Limibacter armeniacum: one gene and its partner. The protein of the gene in region 1 interacts with the protein of each later gene in a pairwise test. Links are inferred from orthologs where the notes say so. Each region holds a gene or a part of one and is shown in the gene's direction. Other genes may lie near its edges.

The links.
Region 2: the proteins of def (region 1) and V6R21_RS23025 interact in binary tests that used the Escherichia coli proteins (3 or more experiments, as listed by UniProt). The link is inferred for Limibacter armeniacum from one-to-one orthologs.

Annotation. Positions count from the first base shown.
Region 1 is NZ_JBAJNO010000008.1:1,668,120-1,676,355, reverse strand. What follows is about bases 2,688-5,532. They hold def (peptide deformylase), read left to right. Parts: upstream 2,688-3,752; coding sequence 3,753-4,313; downstream 4,314-5,532. Other genes in these bases: V6R21_RS12900 (amidohydrolase), read left to right, coding at 5,008-5,532; V6R21_RS12905 (hypothetical protein), read left to right, coding at 4,472-4,984; ruvX (Holliday junction resolvase RuvX), read left to right, coding at 3,185-3,610; V6R21_RS12920 (hypothetical protein), read right to left, coding at 2,688-2,998. Outside these bases: V6R21_RS12935 (thiol-disulfide oxidoreductase DCC family protein), read left to right, coding at 1-398; V6R21_RS12930 (bestrophin family protein), read left to right, coding at 978-1,871; V6R21_RS12925 (arsenate reductase family protein), read left to right, coding at 1,904-2,257; more of V6R21_RS12920, read right to left, coding at 2,309-2,687; more of V6R21_RS12900, read left to right, coding at 5,533-5,790; V6R21_RS12895 (calcium/sodium antiporter), read left to right, coding at 5,863-6,831; V6R21_RS12890 (DUF4290 domain-containing protein), read right to left, coding at 6,898-7,512; V6R21_RS12885 (MBL fold metallo-hydrolase), read left to right, coding at 7,668-8,236. UniProt on the Escherichia coli protein: Removes the formyl group from the N-terminal Met of newly synthesized proteins. Requires at least a dipeptide for an efficient rate of reaction. N-terminal L-methionine is a prerequisite for activity but the enzyme has broad specificity at other positions.
Region 2 is NZ_JBAJNO010000009.1:1,277,239-1,285,619, reverse strand. What follows is about bases 1,705-4,694. They hold V6R21_RS23025 (aspartate-semialdehyde dehydrogenase), read left to right. Parts: upstream 1,705-2,699; coding sequence 2,700-3,689; downstream 3,690-4,694. Other genes in these bases: V6R21_RS23020 (Na+/H+ antiporter NhaC family protein), read left to right, coding at 3,821-4,694; V6R21_RS23030 (acyloxyacyl hydrolase), read right to left, coding at 1,705-2,159. In the rest of the region: V6R21_RS23040 (pyruvate dehydrogenase complex dihydrolipoamide acetyltransferase), read left to right, coding at 1-277; V6R21_RS23035 (GIN domain-containing protein), read right to left, coding at 334-1,059; more of V6R21_RS23030, read right to left, coding at 1,065-1,704; more of V6R21_RS23020, read left to right, coding at 4,695-5,155; V6R21_RS23015 (T9SS type B sorting domain-containing protein), read right to left, coding at 5,248-8,043; V6R21_RS23010 (T9SS type B sorting domain-containing protein), read right to left, coding at 8,361-8,381.

The DNA of each region.
Region 1 (8,236 bases):
TTGATGGCGTATGTAACCTTTGCAATGGGGCTATCAACTTTGTAATTGACCATGACAAAAATGCTCGCTTCAAGTTTGCAGCACTTCAGTCCGAAGAGGGACAGCAATTTCTTGAAAAGCATGACCTTGACAAAAATGATTTTGACAGCTTTGTATTGGTAGAGGGCGACAAAGTGAGCCAACGTTCTACAGCTGCCTTAAAAGTGGCTAAAGGATTGGGGGGATTTTGGTCGATATTGTATGCGTTCATAATAGTCCCAAGACCAATTCGTGATTTTGTCTATAAAGTAATTGCCAAAAACAGATATAAGTGGTTTGGAAAAAGAGATGCATGCCGTCTGCCAACTCCCGAACTTAAAGAAAGGTTTGTATCATATGACAGCCCTTCAAAAGCCTAAAAATTGAAAAAGGACTTCATCATTGACGAAGCCCTTAGTCCAGTAAATATGAAAATGAAAAAAGTTTAACTCTCTTAATGCTTTAATGGTTTCGAATGTTTTTTGTTTCGAATTTTTACAATAGTTCACAAAAAACATTCCACCTTATACTTTTATATACAACCCTAAATACGAAGGGTGGAAAGTCTAAATTGAAATTATCTTTTGATCAGCAAATGCTAGCTGCTTTTTAAGATGGAACAAATGTAAACTGCCTTCTTTTCAAAAACAAATGCCCACCCTTTGGAATTCCTCCTCTTTTTTGGATATTCACAATTATTTGCTGTACTATAAAAAGCGTCATTCTAAATAAAAACAAATGACAGTCCTTTGAAGTGGCTTTTAGCACCTATTCTGGCTGAAACAGGACTATTTCCAATTTTGCCATTATGTTACAAGAGGTACATTTAATTATTCAAATGTTCACCTTTCACATTCTGTCTATCAAGTTGAAGGAAAAGAACCCAAATCGTAACTAACAATAGCATGAACGCACCTAGTGTAGATCTCATCATCATTTAAGCTAAAACTACTACTATCGTGGAAAAAGATTCTAAAGATTTATTCAACTCTACTATCTTCCTGATTGTCAAGTTCAAAGGCTATCTAGTCCGAAAACTTGCCCGTAACCTAATCAGCATTGCCATTCCCTGCCTGCTATTCAGCGCGATACATGAGCTAACAGAATTCAACTTTGCCAGCAGTTTTTCACTGCCAGGATTATTGGGAGCTGCTTTAGGTGTTTTGTTGGTATTCAGAACAAACACAGCTTATGACAGGTGGTGGGAAGCCCGTAAAGTTCTTGGCTCAATGGTCAATATTTGCAGGCACTTTGCATTGCATATCCACATGCAAATAGAAGAATCTGAAAATAAAAAGCGGTTGTTTCTTATGCTTAAGGCATTCCCTTTTGTACTGAAAGAACACCTTAGGAAAGGAGTTATTTTTGAGGAACTAACATTCCTTCCTGACGATATCCTTGAACAACTCAAACAATGGCAACACCGCCCTAATGGTTTGGTCAGAATGATGCTTCAAGTGATAGAACATGAGTACGAACGTGGTAACCTATCAGACTTCCAGCGCATCAAGTTTATGGAATACACCGACAACTTGCTGGTTGTACTTGGTAAATGTGAACGTATTCACAATACACCGATTCCTATTGCTCACGCCTACTTACTGAAAATTTATATTTGGATTTATGCCATGATCATGCCGATTGGGTTTATAGACCAGCTGGGTTGGTGGACATTTGTTCCGGTACTGATCATCTACTATGTAGCCATGAGCCTTGTGATTATTGCTGAGGAAATTGAGGATCCATTTGGACATGACCCAAATGACCTCCCTACAGATAAAATGGCTCATATGATAAAAGGCAATATTGAAGAAATACAATACAAACAACCTGACTACCAGGTGGTGGTCTAATAATTTTAATGTTTTAAATATTATCTGTAGCTATGAGAAAAGTTTATCACCTCTCCACTTGTGACACTTGCAAAAGAATTATAAAGGAATTGGGAATCGGAGAGGATTTTGAAAAACAGGATATTAAGACTGCCGCTATCACAACTGAGCAGCTAGATGAGATGAAAGCACTTGCAGGTAGCTATGAGTCGCTATTCAGCCGTCGCTCTCGTCAGTATGCAGCAAGAGGCTTAAAGGATCAGCAGCTGAATGAAGATGATTACAGGTCGCTGATATTGGAAGAGTACACATTCCTGAAGCGTCCTGTTTTTATAATTGATGGTGAAATCTTTATCGGAAACACTAAAAAGACGGTTGAAGCCATTGCAGCTAAGATCGCTGAATAAAACTTGACAAGTCCTCTTATAGGTTTTCAGAAAATCGTAAGAGGACTTTTTTTAAAGTGTTTTACCATAATCATAGTACCTAGATAGCAGTCTAAAATCCTTCCCCAGCCATGTAGACGCTGCATTGATAAACAGCTGATCAAAAAAACACCCCTGACTGCCATGAAGCGTACATAATGTTCCATACCCTTTCAGTTTTTCAACCTTTTTCCCCATTAGCACAGTCGGTCGGAAACTCTCAAAAGAGATAAAAGTGAAAGCCTTTTCCGCTTTATTGATATGAGCTTTTACAAGACAATCAGCAAAAAATGCATATGAGGAAGGAAGTGTGGTTGTTGAATACTTAAAAGAGATCACCAGTTCCTCTTCCGTATCAGCCTCAAGTTGTAATGAGTTTTCATCTATGTCTGCCGTTGCTTCTGCTACCTTTTCATTCAAATACGTTTCCAATTGTCTTGTCTCCTTGTCTGTAGTTTCTTCTCCCCCGTTACTGCCCACCCAGAATGCACCAGCAGACCTTCTCGGGTCAAACTCAAAGGTATATTTCATAACCTTTGACTTACTTTCAATAGTAGTTGAGCATTTGAAATAATACTCCGCTCCCTCCTCTTTTAACCCTGCTTCAAGCATTGAAAGGTATAAGCCATATTTATCCAATACAGCCAGCACCTGCTCCTTTTGGGAAAAAGCAGGCAAAACAGAGATTAAAAGTAAAATGGCAGTAAAGTAAATTTTAAGCATATGCATCATGGAATCCAAAACTGAGGGCTACAACTAAACAGAGAAGCACATTGTTATCAAAACAATGATTGCGCCCATTAAGTGCGAACCTGTGTTTTCTTCAGATGCGCTCTTAAGACTAGTTTTACCCCCTTAAAGTGAATTCTTTACTAAAAGCATTACCTTTGCACCAAACAAACATCTACAATGGCTAGAATTATAAGTATAGATTTCGGACTCAAACGAACAGGACTTGCTGTTACAGATCCAATGCAGATCATTGCAAGTGGGCTTGAAACAGTTGAAACCAAAAAGCTGATCCCTTACCTCAAAGAATATATGGCAAAGGAAGAAGTAGAGGCTATTGTGTTGGGACATCCTCGTAAACTGAATACAGAAGATACACATACAACACAGCCTGTACTGAAACTGGAGAAGGAGTTGAATAAGATTTTTCCGGACAAGCCTGTTCACCTGATTGATGAACGTTTCACATCCAAGATGGCTTTGGATGCCATGATTGCAAGCGGCTCCAAAAAGAAGGATCGACGTAATAAAGGAAACATTGACAAAGTCAGTGCTGTTATTATTCTGCAATCGTATTTGGAACAAAAAGGGAACTCCCTGTTCTAAAAAATTGTAATGAAAAACGTAATTTTGTAGTTCAAATCATAGCATCAAATACGCCTGATTATTCAGAATGCTTTCAGCAGTAATTCATTTTCCTGATGATGACGTACTGAATGGCGATCAATATTTTATTTCAAATTTAATCATGATATATCCAGTAATAGCATACGGTGATCCGATCCTGAAAAAAGTAGCAGCAGAAATCAAGCAAGAAGGCGACATTGACGTAAAGGAAATCGCTGCCAATATGTTTGATACAATGTACGAAGCAAGTGGTGTTGGAATTGCAGGTCCACAAGTAGGTATCAGCAAAAGAATTTTCGTGATCGACTCAAACCTTATGCTGGACGAAGATTCCAAAGAGGAAGGAATGAAAATGGTATTCATTAACCCTGAAATCGTTGAAGAAGATGGCGATGACTGGGGTTATGAGGAAGGTTGTTTGAGTATTCCGGGTATCAGAGGAGAAATCTTCAGACCTGAACGTATCACGCTTTCATGGTTTGACGAAAACTGGGTAAAGCATGAGAAGGAGTTTGATGGGATGACTGCACGTGTAATTCAGCACGAATATGATCACTTGGATGGCATCCTGTTTACAGAAATGCTAAGCCCTCTGAAAAGACGCCTGTTGAAAGGTAAACTGGACAAGATTACTAAAGGCCAGTGTAACTACGACTATAAAATGAAATTCTACAAGAAGTAGATTCTGACAATACATTAAAAATTTCAAGTACCACCCAACATCTCTTGGGTGGTCTTGTTGTTTAAGGAGTATTTATATTAGTTAGCCACTTCACATCTACTTTTTAGTTATACAAGCTGGTTACCTATATTTGTGACAAAGCAGAAAGCCCATTTGGTATGAGTAAACTCAAGTATTTTTTCGTTTTATACATGGCAGCCTTGTTCTCTCTCTCAGCTTGTGAGGAAAGAGGAGAAATCGACTTTGCTAACCGATCTTATATCGAAACTCAGTTGTTTGACAAAATCAACGCTAACAGAACTGCTTCAGGTTTACCTGAGTTAAAGCATGACCTCTTGATTTTTCAGCAAGCTAAACGATACCTTGTACGCTGTACAGAGGGTGACGCACTTTACAACACTGTATTGTTCAGGTCAAATGCTGAAAATGATGACTTGGCAGCACCATATTTCAATACCATTAAAACCAACTTTGGTACTACGGTAAGAACTGTAAGAGGATGTTATGCTTTCAATGACAACCTTGATCCTGCGGGCACAGCATTTTCCCAATTTATGGAAGGAGGGTGCAACTACATTAACTACCCTGACTTTAACTATATGAGTGCGGCAGCCGTTCAGAACGATCGTGGACTTTTCTACTTTATGCTCGTATTTGTAGATGCAAACTAAATTTGGCAAACAAAAACCATTCAATGACAACACAAGCCCTGAATATAACACTGATACAAGCAGACTTACATTGGCTTTCTCCTGAAGCCAATTTGGCTATGCTGGAGGAAATGATTTGGCAAATCCCCTCTCCAACTGACCTGATTGTACTCCCTGAAATGTTCAATACCGGTTTTGCAAAGGAAGCTGCCTCTCTGGCTGAACCTATGAACCTTACTACCTTTAAATGGATGAAGCAGCAGGCTGCTCAAACTGGTGCAGTAGTAACAGGTAGCTATGTTGTCAAGGAAAATGGTAACTGCTATAACAGGCTGATCTGGATGAGACCTGACGGCACTTATGAGCAGTATGACAAACGCCATTTATTCAGTATGGCTGATGAACACCTCAGTTTCACTGCTGGAAAGGATTCCCTACTTGTAGACCTAAAAGGGTGGAAAATATGCCCTCTAATCTGTTATGACCTAAGATTCCCTGTTTGGTCACGTAACCAATCACTATCCTATGACCTGCTCCTTTATGTTGCCAACTGGCCAGCTGCCAGAGTCAATGCATGGGACACATTACTGGCTGCCAGGGCTATTGAAAACCTGTCATATTGTATTGGTGTCAACAGAGTGGGTACCGATGGAAATGGTATTCCTTACAATGGACATACAGCGGCCTACTCACCTAAAGGAGAAGCTCTTTTAGCACCTCAAGAACAAGAAGGTATTTGGCAGGTGACGCTCGAAAAAGATATACTTTCAAAGTTTAGAGAAAAGTTCCCAGCACATTTAGATGCTGACCATTTTAAACTGATATAAGTGAACAAGAAAAACATTAACTTCGCCCTTCGATTCAACAAATAGTACTATACCATTACCTGAAAACTAAACTTGGAGATCTGGCTTAACATACTACTGCTACTTCTTGGCTTTGGGCTTCTTATCGAAGGTCCTTCCCAATTCCTGGAAGGTACGTCCTCCCTTGCCCAGAAATACAAACTTTCAGAAGTGACACTTGGCTTAAGCCTTGTTGCCTTCACCACATCCGTTCCAGAACTAACGGTAAGTATTGTAGCCCATTTGTATGGCGAAACAGATGTCGTATTTGCCAACATCATAGGCAGTAATAACTTCAACCTTCTATTTATTCTGGGACTCACAGCACTGATCTCTCCCATAATGATTAACCGTAACAATATCTGGAGGGATATCCCTTACGCACTGATTGTAACGGTAATGCTGTTCGTTTTGGTCAATGATGCCTACTTTTTTGGAAAAGAGTATGCAGACACATTGAGCTTTTTGGAGGCAGGACTAATATTTCTGTTGTTTATCGTATTCCTGCTGTACTTGGTCACCCATGAACCTGAAGAAAATGAGTTATTAGTAACGGAAGTGAAAGAGCTGCCTGCCCTACTGATTTTTGAGGATATTGTGGTTGGTATGGTTACCATCACAGCTGGTGGTTACCTTACGGTTACACAATCACTGGAAATCAGTCAATACATAGGCAAGAGTACGGAATTTATCGCCATCTTTATTTTGGCAACAGGTACTTCCCTGCCCGAATTGGTAACCTCCATTATGGCTGTCAGAAAAAAGCGGATGGATATTGTATTCAGTAATGTAACAGGGTCTAACATTTTCAATATCGTCTTTATTCTTCCTGTAACAAGACTAATGGGTAAGATGCCCTACCATTACCACCTCAACACAGATTTGATAGTACAAATCATGGCTATTGTACTCGTTTTTCTTTTTTCCCATACCCAAAGAAAAAAGCTATTGAGCAGGTTTGAAGGAGGAATGCTTATGCTAATTTTCATTGTGTACATGACCTTCGTCTACGTAAGGGGATAAAAAAATCCTTCCTGAAATTACCATATTCAGGAAGGATTTTTCTTTATGAATTCAGTATGTATTAGACTAATACTTCTTTCTTTTTCTGCTGTTGTATTTCTTGATCACATCATTGTAGTTACGCTTGTCCACCAAGAATGGGAACTTATCAAGCACTACCATCATATCAACACCACCTTTCGCCATAGTTTCAATATCCTGCATAATTACAGCTTCATCAGGGTTTTCCTGATTCCATGACTGATAGAAGTTTTTCATCAGGCGCATAATATTGGCAAATGCTTTCAACCTCACATCTTCGTCTTCCTCATCAAGTGCTTTACCTACCAGCATCTCAATATTGCGGCCATAATGTTTGAACCTCATTTCACCATCCTTGTATGCAATGCGCTGTGGCTTTCTCCACAAAACATCCTCTTCAGGAATTGGGTAAGGGCTTTCAACATCCAAATCAAAACTGGACATAACATAAAGGTGATCCCATGTACGCTGAAGGCTATCTGTGCCAGCATTTACATTTGGGTTCAGCTGTTTCATCAACTGTATGAGTATATTGGCATATTTTGTACGCTTGTCTTTATCCTCAAGCTCTGAGATGTATTCCACAAGCATCTGTACGTTTCTACCGTATTCTTTCAGTTTTAGCTCGGGCCTAGCTGTATTATAATTGGGATCTGTCATATTCAATCTGATTTTTGCAGTATACAAAGACAAATTTAGGAAACTATTCTCAAAAATAAAGAGTGAGAAGGTCCTGTTTTCAACACCTCATCTTTTTTTCCTAACTTGTTCAGTGCAATCTACCACACAGATAACTGATAACCAACCAGCTAATCATGAAACGCCACTTATTTTTGGCACCTCTCCTTCTCTTAATATGTGCCACACTGTTTTTTATGGAATTGCCTTTTTATTCAAAAGCGCAAGACAAAGCTCCCAAAGCCCGTATAGAATGGATCAAAAGCTTGTCTGGAAGTTTAAGCTCCTATATCATCTATGACGGTCAGTCAGCTATCCTACTCGATTGTTTCCGCAATGAAAAGGATGCAAAAAGAATTGTCCGGAGACTTAACGACAGGCAGAGAAAACCCAAGGAAATCCTAATTACACACGGACACCCTGGTCAACTCCTAGGCTTGCCAACGATTCTGCAAAGCTTTCCTGAAGCAAACACGGTTACAGCAACCTCTTCTATCAAGAAAGATATCAAGGAAATGATGGAAGCATTGAAGCGTCCAGCTGCAGATGTAATATTACCAGATATGGTATCTGAAAAAGACTCCATACCTGACTTTAGCTTCCTAGCGGCAATAAAGGTACTGAATGACACCTTACTCTCCCTTCCTAATGGAACTCAACTCCTTTTAAAGAGTGACTATGCATCTGCTGAAGCCCCTCATGTCAC
Region 2 (8,381 bases), on another replicon or contig:
ACCACAAGATTGGGAAGGTTCTACTTTCACTATCTCTAACTTGGGTATGTTTGGTATCGAAGAGTTTACAGCGATTATCAACCCGCCAAACTCTTGTATCCTTGCAGTAGGTGGTATCAAGCAAGTACCTGTAGTGAAAAATGGTCAGATTGTACCTGGTAATGTTATGAAAGTAACATTGTCTTGTGACCATAGAGTAGTAGATGGAGCTGTAGGTTCTGCCTTCTTACTTGACTTGAAGAAATTCTTGGAAGATCCAATCAGATTGCTTGCATAAGGCATCTTTTAAGATAAAAATAGATAGCCCCTGTTTCTAATGAAACAGGGGCTTATTTATGGTCCAATAAGTTCTCCTCCTCCTGTATGTTGAACAGAAATACTGTCAGGTTGGTGTACGTATTCTACATCTCCTTCAGAGTATAAGTTGACGCTCAGCATTTTTATTGGGTTGACAGTAATCCTACCAAGCCCTCGGTGATTTACAGTAACTGTATTGGCCTTCAGTTTACTACACTCCAAATTGCCTATATTGTAATACATTCCTAACGATAAAACTTCACTATCGCCTTCAAGTGTGACAGGGGAGATACTGTTACTGATGATTCTGATAAGTTGGCTATTTATCTTCAAGTGGAGACTACTGGAGCTTCTTTGTGTGAATATTGTCAGTGTGTCTATTGTCAGAAGATTAGCTGATGTGATGTCTCCTGAGCCAGAAGGAGATAAGTATTTGAGAGAAGATGTAGATAGGTGTAGTATAGGACTGTGCTTTTCTCTTACCCAGTTGCAGTAATTATTATTATAAACAGTTAGTGTTTTTCCGTTTTGAATAAACTGAAGGTCTGAAAAAAGGTTTTTACCTGTTTCTGTAACAACTCTTTGGTGAGGTGCAGAGCTGATTGAGACAGCAATATTGTCATGAACAATTAATGAGTCGATTTGAGTGAAGTCTAATTCATATGATTCAATAGGCCCTGTTGACTGGAAGCAATCAAATTCAATCTCATTACATGCAAAACTGAAAGTTAGGCAAATGAGGTATAGCAGTATTTTTCTCATGTGAGCTAAATTTTAAAACCTAATCCCCATTCTATTCCATCTGAGTTGCCAGTAAAGCTTCTGAGTGTGATTGATGCGAATAAATTATTGAACCAGTACCTTAGTCCAATTTTTTGATAGAATGTAGGTAGTGTGTCTAGTTCTTTATAAATGTGGGCAGCAAGTAGAATAGGTACACTGATCTTTCCCGCCTTAAACTCATATCCACCAAGAAGGCTGACGGTTTGGTGGTCAGGTACATTGTCGTTTGTTGAGTTGTAAAACCATTGCGTTTGCATAAAGTGAACTTCCTTTTTCAAGGCTTCACTATATTGATAATCCACTCCAATATTGATAGCATGTCTATAATTTAGGTTTTTGGCAAAAAGGAGTGTAGCGTTATAAAATGGCCATCTACCAAGAGTAGGCAATACTTCTTTTGCACCAGTGGCTACTTGTAATAAGCAATGGAGCTTATTGTCCAATGCTGGAGGAAGTAGATTTTTCTTAAAATCAGGCTGCTGTATTTTGCGACTAACTCCCAAACTTGTATTCAGGAGGTTTACACCACTGTTAGGGGCTGATAGTCCTCCGTTTGAATAGTGTGTAAGTCCTAATTTGAGGTCAATTGACCAGTAGTTATTGATATGTATTTGCTGGAGGATGCCGATATAGAGTATAAAGGAAACTGGTTGTCCAATGGCTGTATTAAGTGGGTTCTTTTCGATGTCAAAATATCCAGGAGTATAAGCTAGCCCAATGCCAAGAGGAATAAAGGTAGCCCCTCTTTTTCCTCTATAGATATTCCTACGATAGTCTAGAGAGAGGCTTAACATCTTTTTTAGGATGTTGCTTCTGTAATCAAAGTATTGCAGTGATATACCCCAAAGAGGATAATTTTGGACTTCTTCCCAGTATTTACGGCCATCTGTTTGTCTAAGATAAGTGACTTCAAAACCTAATGGTTTATGGTAACTCAAGTGCTTAGTGTTATCAATACTTAACATAGTATCACCATGAAGACTTGCCCCAAAATCATAGGTATAGGAAGCAGAGTCAAGCTGAGCTAATAATGTGCTTGATTGTAGAAAGATTAGAAGGAAGAAACATATAAGTTTCATGATGGTCGAAAGTGTTTTTCAGTGTTTCCTGGTTGGTGTAAGTTTTAGATGGAAAAGCACTGAATAGTATAGCTGGTAGTAAAGTAAAGAGAGGTTTGTTTGCGTTTAGTCTATTAAAAACTAAAGAGTACCGGAGGTCTTAAAAGGTTTTGATTTTGGTCGTACAAATGAAACTACATTTTCTTATATATCCTATATTACGTAAGGTTTCAGGTGTGTTTAGGAACCTTATGCTAAACTTGTTGATATGTGTTAGCAATTCTTACAGTCAGAAGATCTCTAAATGAAAGGAAAAAGGATGGAGATTTTAAGACAGTTGGGAGCTTTAGAGGTGACCTATTTCTGCGTATTTATCAAAGTAAAAGTCTGAGGTATAACGAAGGTTATCTTTTTGTTTTGAAAATATCAATCTGTTGTAAATGTTACAAAATTGTTATTTACCAATGCAAAAAAATGCAAATAAGTATTGTTTAGGTTGAAAAAAATAGGATTTTTGAAAGCACGAAGATTGAATCAGATACCGAAACATAAGATTATACCATGAAATTAGCTATCGTAGGAGCAACAGGACTCGTAGGTGAGCAAATGCTGAACGTGATTGCAGAAAGAGGCTTTCACTTTGATGAATTACTGATGGTGGCATCGGCTAGATCTGCCGGTAAAAAAGTTACTTATCAGGATAAAGAATATACTGTTGTTACAATAGAAGATGCTATTGCAGCAAGACCTGATATTGCCATTTTCTCAGCAGGAGGAAGCATTTCATTGGAGTTTGCTCCAAAGTTTGCAGCAGTAGGAACAACTGTTATTGACAACTCTTCTGCTTGGAGAATGGATGCCAGCAAAAAACTGATTGTACCAGAGGTGAATGCTGATACATTAACCAAAGAGGATAAAATTATAGCCAACCCTAACTGCTCTACGATACAAATGGTTGTGGCATTGGCTCCACTAAGAAACCGTTATGGAATTGAGCGTGTAGTGGTTTCAACATACCAATCAGTGACAGGTTCGGGTAAAAAGGCTGTTGACCAGTTGATGAATGAGCGTCAGGGAGTAGAAGGTGAGCGTGCTTATCCTCACAAAATTGACCTGAATGTGTTGCCACATATTGATGTTTTCATGGACAATGGGTACACAAAAGAGGAGATGAAAATGATTAACGAAACCAAGAAAATTTTTGGTGATGAGTCAATCAAGGTAACTTCTACAACTGTACGTATCCCAACAATCGGAGGGCACTCTGAAGCTGTAAACGTTGAGTTCAAGGAAGATTTTGATTTGGATGAAGTAAAAGCAATCCTATCAGAAGCACCTGGTATTATTTTGCAAGACGACCCAGCAAACAATGTATACCCTATGCCAATCAACGCCCACAATCGTGATGAAACTTTTGTAGGAAGGTTGAGAAGAGATGAGTCTCAGGCAAATACTTTGAACATGTGGATTGTTGCTGATAACCTAAGAAAAGGTGCGGCTACAAATACTGTTCAAATTGCTGAATATCTTGTAGAAAGTGGACTTGTATAGGGTAGATACCTATCCATATAATATATGCGGCGGCAATCTCTTATGAGGTTGCCGCTTATTTTTTGCTAAGTTTGGAACTTTTTAATAGATGTAATAGTTCTAAGAGTTTTTGTGAATAATTATAGATTGCTTTGAATACAGAAAACGATACGACAGTTGTCAAGAGAGGAAATGCATGGGCACTTTTACCGCTAGGGGTGTTTTTGTTGGTTTACCTTTGTGTATCCATTATTACAGGGGATTTTTATAAGATGCCTGTGGGGGTAGCTTTCCTAATAGCATCAGGTGTAGCCATTGGTATGGACCGGGGAAGGGGACTCAGTGAAAAAGTAGGAGATTTTGCGAAAGGAATGGGAAACAGAGATATCATGTTGATGTGCTTGATATTTCTGTTGGCTGGTGCTTTTGCCCAAACTGGAAAAGCGATGGGAGCTATTGACTCAACAGTTAATATGGGACTGTCATTACTGCCTTCCAATGTTTTGGTGGCAGGGCTCTTCCTGATTGCATGTTTTATATCATTAGCAGTAGGGACATCCGTGGGAACTATCGTAGCTGTAGCACCGATAGGCGTTGGAGTAGCTGAGCAATTGGGACTTCCGTTGGGACTTACATTAGGCTCTGTAATTGGAGGTGCAATGTTTGGGGATAACCTATCTATGATTTCTGATACAACGATTGCTTCTGCAAGAACACAAGGAGTCAAGATGAGAGACAAGTTCAAGATGAATATCGGAATTGTCTTGCCTGGAGCTGTATTAACCATGCTATTGTATCTGTTTTTGGCAGGAGGAGAAGCTACAAGTCTAAACGAAGAATTGGAGTACTCATTGATTAAGGTTTTCCCTTATGTAGCAGTACTTGTTGCGGCATTGTTTGGTGTGAATGTAATTCTTGTTCTGGCAGGAGGTGTGCTGATATCAGGAGTTGTTGGTATTTATACTGAAAGTTTTGATATATGGGGCTGGATAGCGGCTGTACAGAAGGGAATTTCAGGAATGTCTGAATTGGTTATTATCTGTTTATTGGTAGGAGGAGTTGTCGAATTGATTCGTAAGAATGGAGGTATTGAGTTTTTGATCAGTTTGATATTACGAAATGTCAAAAGTAAGCGAGGTGCTGAATTGGGTATTGCTGCATTAATCAGTGTTGTAGATGTTTGTACAGCGAATAATACGGTTGCGATTATTATTGCAGGACCTATTGCGAAAGATATTTCAGACAGGTTTGAGTTAGATCCAAGGCGAACAGCAAGTTTGTTGGATACTTTTTCTTGTTTTGCACAAGGAACCATTCCGTATGGAGCACAAATATTGGCTGCTGTAAGTGTGGCCGGTGCGGCAGTGATTAGTCCATTAGAAGTAATGCAATATCTTTATTATCCCTATTTGATGGGAGCAAGTGCTCTGATTGTGATTATGGTAGGAGTTAGAGGGAAAGTAAGTGTGGAGAAGGTTCCTGCTTAATTCTTTATTGGTATACGTAAAATAAAAGCGGAATGAAATATAGTTTCATTCCGCTTTTCCTCTTTAAAAGTATTGTCTGGGTAGTTTTATGACTACTTGATAGACGTGTCTATATTATTGTCATCTTTGTTTCTCATAAGCATTACCCAACCTTTGTAAGTGGTTTTCTCATCCTCTTCGTGAAGTCTGTAAAATGTGACTTCAGCCTCATAATAATAAGTACCTGATGAAAGCAGTTGCCCATCTAGGTCTCTGCCATCCCAATTAATTTCTGGGTTTTGATCAGAAGTAAATATCAAACCTCCCCATCTATTGATCACTGTAAACTTAACTTCCTTGACAAACCTAGGGCATCTCATAGGAATGAAGAGGTCATTAATCCCATCATTGTTAGGACTGAATGCATTAGGTAATATATAACTTGTGCATTCATTATCTTGAACCTCAATATTGGATAATACACTTTCATTTCCAGAGAAGTCTACTGCGGTAACAGTATAGCTTCCGGCAATGGAAACAAGGTCTTCGTGAAGGTATTGTAGATCAGGAGTTGAACCTATTTTATTGAACCCTTCCAAACTGCTTTGTTCCCTTTCACTGTAATAGATATTATAGTAAGCAATATCGTCATCACATGTGTCTCCTGTGCCATCAATCCATGACAGTTGATTGGTATAGGTCTGTAAGCATTGATCATCTGTACTATATTGCTCTTGAGAAAGTGCATTACAGTCTGGACTAACAAGTGTGAGTACAGGTGGACAAGGGGGAATTGTATCTAATAATGTAGCACATAATTCCTGAGAATAATTGATCAATGAGTCAGGTAAGCCATACTGTTCATAGGTACCGACTGTAAGGATTTTGTAACAGTACTCTTGTCCTTCAATCATCCCTTCAGACAAGTCTTCATACATTAGCCCCTCGCTGCTAACCATCACACTGTCCAGTAATTTGAATTCACTATTATCCTCTTCTTTGAGTTTTTTGAAAATATAATGAATAGGTCTACTACTTGAGGTTATACTCCATGGAACAGAAGCTTTCCAGTTCAGTATGATACTATTCAATTTGGGTGAAGCCCTGAGCTCTACTTGAGAGGCTGTTCTGGATGTTTCCAACAAATTTCCACTGGAAGAAAGCTCTACCCAATAATGGTAGCGAGTGTTTTCTGTATCAAGTCCCTTGTCAATGTAAGAGGTATCTTGTTTTTGGAAAGTTTGGTTGATTTCAGTCAATGGGTCCATGCCAGACAACCCTTCACCTCTAAAAAGTCTGTAAGTAACAGATTCCAGACTTTCGTTGTAAGGTTGAGTCCACGCTACTGAGATTTCACCATCCTCTGAATCAGTTTGGTCTATACTAACATTGGTCATGTAGAATAAAGCAGGAACAAAAGTGCAGGCTTCTTGTGAAGCAAGGCTTTCGCCTCCTTGTGGCTGAGAAAAGCTGGCGTAAATTCTATAGCAATAGTTAGAGCCTCCTTGTACGGTAACATCTTCAAAAGAGGTGGCATTGATGTCAACTTCACCAACCTTTTGATACCCTGTATACTCAGGAAGTCCAGTTTCACATACTGGTTGGAAATCAAAAGAGCCCACTTTTCGATAAATGTGTATTTTTTCAGCTCTTCCACAGGAGTATGCATCCCAATTGAGACGAACTGTACCATTGAGAGTATCTGTCTCTGCTGTCAAACCTTGAGGTGCAGGGCCTAATACTCTAACCCTCCAAGTCTGCGTATCTCCTAATTGTAAATTGCTAGGTTTTGGGTGATCCAAGGCTTGAAAGGTAAATTGGTAAGGCTGGTTACGAACATCATTGCAGGTAGTTTGCCAACTTAAAGTACCTTCTTGTTTGTGAACAGGAGGTGTGTTGAATATTTGAAAAGTAGGCTGCTGACTCGGTAATGATAGTACAGGAAAAGCTGCTAAATGTAGGGAGACACTATCAAGGCTTGGTTGTTTGCCTCCAGATGCACAAACCCGCTCCTGTTGATCTTCTCCTATTATCATACCTGTAAGTACTTCACCTGCTACAATACAAGTATCTTTTGGGAGGGTCAGTAAGGGTCTTAAATTGATGTTGTCATTTACAATAATCTGCATATCTCTATTGACAGAGCCAATCAGTACTCCATCTCGCCATTCATCTACAAAAAAAGCAACATTGTATTCTCCTATTTCATTTGGGGAATCCCAAACTAGATCTCCAGTGATTTCATCAATATAGAAGTCTCCTGGGATGGTACAATCTTCTCGTTCAAATGTCCAAGTCTCATTTAGGTCATCCGGGAAGCGGTAGTTGTTAACAGGTTTATTTTTATTTTGGAGACAAATGGTTAGTCTGTAAGATAAGCTGTCCCCTTGGGCATCATAGGCTCCAGCATTGATAATGTATTTTTGTCCAATACTGGCATGTAAAACTGGGGGTATTGTAAGAATAGGAGATGAGTTAAGGCCAAGTATAGGGTTGATTAAGAATTCTGATTCCACATAAAATGACATAGCGTCAGAATTATCCATATTCTTGATGTTACTGTTTCGTTGCATCTCAAAGTAGGAGACTTTATAGGATCCAGCAGATGCAAATGTATGTGTAGTAGTATACTGTAGCATCTCAGTCATTTTATCTTGTGTAAGCCCTAGGGAAATAGGTTCCACTTGTTTTGCTTCTGTGCCATCTCCAAAGTCAATTAAACCTTTTCCAGCTGGAACACCTCCGACATCTCTGTATAGAATGACCGTGATTTCATAAGTAAGAGATGATGTGTTGCTACTTCTTTTTATTGTTAAGTCCCCGGCTCTAATGTGACTTGCGTACAGGTTTAGTGAAGCAAAGCATATCAAGGTGGCTGTAATCAAGAATACATTTATGATATTTCGCATAATGTGGCTATTATATTGCGGTTATCCCTAAAAAATGTTTAGTCTAAATTGAATGATCATACTTAGTATGAAGGAGCTTATGTTTTAGCTATAGCTGGCATATTATCTGTTTTGTGTTTTATAAACACTAAAAGAAAATAGTGCCAAATGGAAAGCGAAAATTTACGGATTAATATAGGACTTTGTTTAGAAAAAAATAGGTTAATTTTTTTTTTAAATGATAACCATAAGAAATATTCCATTGGTTATAGAAAAAAAGCTACGCTCGGAAGCGTAGCTCGTTAAGCAGTGGATTATTCTGACGATTTGAATACAAATTAGTCAATGACCGTATCGTC